Regions from separate parts of the Pseudomonas sp. LG1E9 genome, predicted to be linked through region 1. Evidence: riboswitches for the same ligand, from Rfam matches in the RefSeq annotation. Region 1 holds a riboswitch; the other holds the start of a gene.

Region 1 (3,238 bases):
AGTTCCTGTCAAAAACGGGCGAGCATGAAGATTGCTCATGATCGGGGAGGGCGATTATCGGGGTTTAACCGGCGCAGGCCAACGCAAAGGTGGCTTGGGCGGTTTTTTTGCGGGTGATGAGCAACCGGGCAGGCGCGCCGCAGAGCTGTTCCGCAAGGGCCAGGGCGGCGCTTTCGGCGATGCCGTAACAGCCCGTATGGGCGAACGCGACGGCGGACTTGTGGCTGAGTCGGTCTGCATAAGCGGCCAGTTGCTCGGCGCTGAAGCATTGCAAAGGCAGATTCAACTGCCGCGCCAGCGCCAGCAAGCCTGGCTCGTCCTGTTTGCGGTCGATGCTGGCCAGTGCGGTGATGCTGTGGCGATCAATCCCGCCCTCGGCGAGGGCGGTATCCAACAGCGCCAGCAGGGCGTGAGCCGCACAACCGCGCTGGCAACCCAGGCCGACCACGTAGGTCATGCCGAGTATTGATCGTCGCGGTTGCGGCGGAACAGCCAGGCGCTGATCAGGCCCAGGGCCAGCCAGAACGCCCCGTTGGTCAGTTGCGAGGCGATTTTGAACTGCGCTTCCAGGGCTTGCGGCGCGAGCATCGCATGCACTTCCGGTTGCGGCGCGCCGATCACGTGCGGTACCGCAAGGATGGCAGCGCCGAGCACTTTGAGCAGCCAGTTGCGGCCGAACACGATGAGCGCAATCCCGGCAGCGGTGGAGGCCGCAGTGCCGATCCACCACGTCTGGCGCAGCGCCAGATCAGCGGCTGCCGTGCCCGGCAACTCGGGCGGCAGGCCCATCGTCGGCGCCAGCACAAAGGTTGCGTAACCGGCCAAACCCCACAGCAGGCCTTGTGCCGTGCGGGTGGGCGCACGCAAGGTGTAGAGGCCGGCCAACATCAGCGCGAAACCGACCGCTACCACCAGGTTGCCACCCGTAGTGGACAGCACGCGCTGCCAGCCGTCTTCCGGCTCCCAGGCTTCGGCATCGTGGGTGTGGGCAGCAGCGCCGGCGGCGTGTTCGTGCACCACTTCGGTGGCTGCAGGGGCTTTTTCAAAGGTTTCCGCCTGCAATATCAGCGGGGCGACCCAAAAGCTTTGCAGCAGGGTCAGCAGCAGGGCGGCCAGCAAGCCGGTGAACCCTGCGGTTTGCGCAATACGCTTGATCATGTCGGCAGGTCTCAGTGGCACGGGAACGCGGCGCTGTGGCGAGTATCGTGGGCAGCGTTGTGCACCGCCTCGATATGCGAGAAACCGGCGAAATACACCAGGCACGCGCCGAGAATCGACGCACCGATGGCGGCGGTCAGGCGTTGGCTCAGGGTAGAAGTGCTGCTGGCGGAGGGCGAAGTGCTGCTGATGATCGACATGGCGCGTCCCTTTCAGGTGTCTGGGTGAAACGAGCGCATGAAAACCCCGCGAGCCAGGCACGCAGGGTTCCGAACAGCGCCCGCCCACCGCGGGTTTGTTATCTGATTTTGCGGGCCGGTCTCCGGGCTTGCGAGGGACACTGGGTCTATAAAGCATCGCCTTCCCATGCCGTACTGGCACAGTGGATCTGACGCTTCACTCGCTTACCGTTGCGGGGGCAGCACCGGACTGGTCATGGCGTGCATGATTTACCGGTTTCCCGTTTCACCCCGTGAGGGGCACCCGAAACAAGATGTGTAGGAGAGCATGGGCGGGGGACGGTAGTCAAATGCGGCAAGCCCCTGTAGCCTTGCACCTTCGAGGTTCTTCGGCCCAGGCCGAAGCTAAGAAGGGAACGCGGTTCAAGCCGCGGCTGCCCCCGCAACTGTGAAGGGTTCATCCGACTGCCACGCCACTGCCATCAACGGCGGGAAGGCGCAGCCGGCGCCGGTCTCGCGACCCGCAAGCCCCAAGCCAGGAGACCTGCCTCGCAACCGATTTTCCAATTCAACCGGGCGGGGTGATCCGGTGACGAAATCCGCTTCTGCGCCATGCCGCAGGGCCTATCGTCCCGTATGCCCGCCCCCAAGGGCATCCGATGAAAACACTGGCCAAACTTCCCGTCACCATCGTTACCGGCTTCCTCGGCTCGGGCAAAACCACCTTGCTGCGCCATATGCTCGACAACGCCCAGGGTCGTCGCATCGCCGTGATCGTCAATGAGTTCGGCGAGCTGGGTATTGATGGTGAAATCCTCAAGCAGTGCTCCATTGGTTGCACCGAAGAAGAAGCCAACGGCCGTGTCTACGAACTGGCCAACGGCTGCCTGTGCTGCACCGTTCAGGAAGAATTCTTCCCGGTGATGCGCGAATTGGTCGCCCGTCGCGGCGACCTTGACCATATCCTTATCGAAACCTCGGGCCTGGCCCTGCCAAAACCACTGGTACAAGCCTTCCAGTGGCCGGAAATCCGCAGCGCCTGCACGGTAGACGCGGTGATTACCGTGGTCGACAGCCCGGCCGTGGCCGCTGGCACCTTCGCTGCGTTCCCCGATCAAGTGGACGCCCAGCGCAAGCTCGACCCGAACCTGGACCACGAGTCGCCGCTGCACGAGCTGTTCGCCGACCAACTGGCCAGCGCCGACCTGGTGATCCTCAACAAGTCCGATCTGATCAGCCCGCAAGACCTGGCCCGTGTGCGCCTGGAAGTCGCCGAAGAGCTGCCGCCAGCCGTGAAGATCATCGAAGCCAGCAGCGGTCGCGTACCCCTGGACGTGCTGATTGGCCTGGGTGCTGGGTCCGAAGAGCACATCGACGGTCGTCACAGCCATCACGATCACCACCACGAAGGTGAAGACGACCACGATCACGATGCGTTTGACTCCATCTCCATCGACCTGCCTCAAGCCGATGAAGCGCTGCTGCTCGACGCCTTGACCCAGCTGGTGGTGCAGCACGGCATCCTGCGCGTCAAAGGCTTCGCCGCGATCCCGAACAAACCGATGCGCCTGCTGATCCAGGGCGTGGGCACCCGTTTCGACAAACACTTCGACCGCGCCTGGACGGCCGATGAAGCCCGCATTACGCGCCTGGTGCTGATCGGCCAGGACCTCGACGCGGCCGGCCTCGAAGCGCAATTGCGCGCCGCGCTCAGCGTTTAACCCATGCACCTGCTCAGGACTCAGCCCGGTGGTTTCGTCGCGGACGACAATATTGCCGACCTTGGCCAAACGCCCGCCGAGCTGGTGATCCTGTGCAGCGGTGATTCCAGCCTGGCATTGTTGGCCGAAGCGGCCCAGCAGTTACCCGACGACTACCCCAGCCTGCGCCTGGCCAACCCG
Region 2 (3,238 bases), 1.5 Mb from region 1:
CGCTGATGCCCAGCAAGTAAGGGTCAGCCAGCGGGTTGCGCAGCAACGACTGCAAGATCACCCCGCAGGTGGCCAGCCCCGCACCGCACGCGGCGGCGACCAGGGCGCGGGTCAGGCGGTAGTTCCACACCACGCCTTCGTCGATGGGGTCGAGCAGGTAGCCGGCGTTCCACAGTTTGTTGGCGAGCACTTGCAGCACCACTTGCGGCTCGATGGCGGTTTCGCCGATGGCCACGCCGGCGAGTACGGCGATCAATAGCAGCGTCAGGGCGAGCAGGGTGCGGATCACGCTTTTATTCATTTGTGCAGGTCGTAGCCGTCGATGGCGCCAGCCAGTTGTTCAAGGCCATCGAACGTGCGGATGCTGGCCTGCAGCGCCAGGGCGTCGAGGATGATGATGCGGTTGTTTTTCACCGCGTCCATGTTGCGCGTGACCGGGTCGCTGCGCAGGAAGGCGAGTTTCTTTTCATGGTCATCGGCGGGGTAGCGGCGGCGGTCCATGCGGGCGATCACCAGGAAGGTCGGGTTGGCCTTGGCGATGGTTTCCCAGCCGACGGCGGGCCACTCTTCATCGGACTGCACCACGTTGTGCAGGCCGAGGGTTTCGAGCATGAATTCGGGGACGCCCTTGTGGCCGGCCACATACGGGTCGCTGGCCATCTCGGAGCTGGAGAACCACACCAGCGCGCTGGCGTGCTTGAGGCCCTTGCTCTGCACGGTGGCGACGGACTTGGCCAGGCGCGCCTTGAGGTCATCGTTGAGCTGTTGGCCGCGCGCCTGTACGTCGAAAATCTCGGCCAGCTGGCTGATGCTTTTGTAGATGGTCTCGATGCGGAACGGCTCCAGCCGCGTGCCGTCGGCGCCCACCAGGTTGTCCTTGCCTTCGCAGTCGGAGGGCAGCAGGTAGGTCGGGATCTTCAGTTCATGGAATTGCTCGCGGGTGCCCACCACACCTTGCGGGCCGACCACCCATTCCAGCTCGGCAGCCACCAGTTGCGGGCGCTTGGCGATCACGGCTTCGAAGCTCGGCTCGTTGTTGGCCAGGCGTTCGATCTTGTCGTTCTGCGCCTGGTACTGGGGCAGCACACGGTTGAACCACAGCGAGGTGCCGACCACTTTATCGCCGACGCCCAAGGCATACAGCATTTCGGTGGCGGCCTGGCCGATGGTCACGCTGCGCGCAGGAGCTTGCGGGAAGGTCACGGCATTGCCGCAGTTTTCGACCGTCAGCGGGTAGTGAGTGGGCGCCGCTTGGGCCAGGGCACAGAAACCCAGGCCGGTGATCAGGGCAATAACGCGTGGCAGCATCGGGCGATCTCCGTGTGAACCGTAGTTGAAACAGGGGCAGTACGGCTCGGAAATACGCCCTCGAACGCTGCCGGTCGGGCAGGCAAGGATGTCCTTCCCGGACACCCCGCCGGTTAGTGATTGTGCTGGGCCGGCAGGTCTCCTGACTGATGCGTCGTCGCCACGCTCCGACCTTCCCGGACGAGGTCCAGTGGCGTTAAGGAGCAGGCTCGGCACCTACAGTTGCGGGGGCAGTTTCGATTGGCGCCGCGGGCGGCGTTTCGAATTCCCTATTAGTCCCGTGGGGGAACCGGCGGCGGTATGGTAGTTGATTCAGCCTCGCAGAGGGAGGCTGAAGTTCAGTGGCTCACAGACGAATGTCTTGGGGGCCCTGGATCAGCGCTTCAATTCGCGTGCCGGTGGCGCGCTCTTCGTTGCTGAACCCGTCGTAGTCGGCCAGGTTGCCGAAACGGATGCCGGTCAATTGCTCGATCTGGATCACGCTGCGCTGGTAGGTCCGCAGTTGGCCAAATACCAGCTCAAGCTGACCCAATTCGCGGCTTTGGTCGATCATGTAGGCACTGGCCGACGGCTTGCCGTCGTCGCTGAGGTAGGCGACCACTTTCCAGAACGCCTTGGGGATTTTGACGCCCCGGTACACGCGGTCATCGTCGCCGAACACCGGCCCGGTAAACACCGTGGCCCGCGCTTTCCAGCGTTGCGTGTTGTCGAGGATGTAGTCTTCAAGCTCCAGCCAGGTCTTCTGGTTAAAGCCGCTCATCTGCGGTGAGCAGTTGGTGAAGTGGAACGTATCGAGGTTGGCGGTTTTTGCCTCGTCGCCCCAATTGGGATCCTGGCGCCGCACCAAGTGGCCGCGATCCAGGCCATTGCCGGCGTAGAGGTCTTCGCCTATCTGGGCGTCGGTGGGCAGGCGGCCGTCGTAGGCCCAGGTGTCGTTGCTGCGCACGATATCCACGTGTTTCCCGCCGTCGATATTGACGCCCACGTAGAGTGCCAGTCGTCGGGCGCGTGACATCGTGATGGAGAAATGCGTGTAGTCCAGGCGCTTTGGCTGCGCATCAGGCGCCAGGGCCTGCGCCACGGTGGGCCAGGGCACCTCGAAGCTACCGAGGAAATCGTCGGCGTACCCCTGGCGGTTTTTCAGGTCTTTGGCCGGGGTGACACGCGGCGTCGCGGCCCGGGCTTCCAACAGGGTTGGGCTGGCCGCGAGCAGCGGCCGCAGGTCGGCGAGCCGGGGGCGATAGGTCAGGTCGGCGTTGGCTTTACGTGCTGGCATCGGGCGGTCCTCACGGGGGTTGGATCAACATGACTGCAACATAGGTTGATGACAATTGATGTCGAGTCAAGCCATGGCGGCTATCCTGAAAACGGTCGTCCAGACGCTCACCCCTCGCAAAAGGAGCCAGCCAATGTGTGTTCGCCAGCCTCATCGCAATCCGATTTTTTGCCTGATCCCGCCGTACATGCTCGACCAGATCGCGCGCCACGGTGATAAAGCCCAGCGCGACGTCGCGTTGCGTACGCGGGCCAAGGACAGCACGTTCCGTTCGCTGCGCATGGTCGCGGTGCCCGCCAAGGGCCCCGCGCATATGGCCCTGGCCATCGGCGCCGAAAAACGCCGCTCGATCTACAGTGCCGAAGGCTCCGACAGCCTGCCTGGCAAGCTGATCCGCGCTGAAGGCCAGCCTGCCAGTGGTGATGCCGCAGTGGACGAAGCCTATGATGGGTTGGGCGCCACCTTCGACTTTTTCGACCAGGTGTTCGACCGCAACTCCATCGACGATGCCGGGATGGCGCTGGACGCCACCGTTCATTTTGGCCAGGACTACAACAATGCGTTCTGGAATTCGACGCAGATGGTGTTCGGGGACGGTGATGCGCAGTTGTTCAACCGCTTCACCGTGGCCCTGGACGTGATCGGCCATGAACT

The links. Region 1 has a riboswitch for cobalamin ahead of cobW (cobalamin biosynthesis protein CobW). Riboswitches for the same ligand answer to the same signal wherever they lie in the genome.
Region 2: another riboswitch for cobalamin. It lies ahead of DNK50_RS22185 (ABC transporter substrate-binding protein); the one in region 1 lies ahead of cobW (cobalamin biosynthesis protein CobW).

Annotation. Positions count from the first base shown of each region.
Region 1 is NZ_CP029983.1:3,393,635-3,396,872, forward strand. It holds gene DNK50_RS15665 (cobalamin biosynthesis protein) at 65-457, opposite strand; gene DNK50_RS15670 (CbtA family protein) at 454-1,158, opposite strand; gene DNK50_RS15675 (CbtB-domain containing protein) at 1,170-1,358, opposite strand; cobalamin riboswitch at 1,454-1,660, opposite strand; cobalamin riboswitch at 1,703-1,904, shown strand; gene cobW (cobalamin biosynthesis protein CobW) at 1,997-3,058, shown strand; gene cobN (cobaltochelatase subunit CobN) at 3,062-3,238, shown strand, end outside.
Region 2 is NZ_CP029983.1:4,852,843-4,856,080, reverse strand. It holds gene DNK50_RS22190 (iron ABC transporter permease) at 1-301, opposite strand, end outside; gene DNK50_RS22185 (ABC transporter substrate-binding protein) at 298-1,308, opposite strand; cobalamin riboswitch at 1,423-1,617, opposite strand; gene DNK50_RS22180 (DNA/RNA non-specific endonuclease) at 1,655-2,584, opposite strand; gene DNK50_RS22175 (M4 family metallopeptidase) at 2,718-3,238, shown strand, end outside.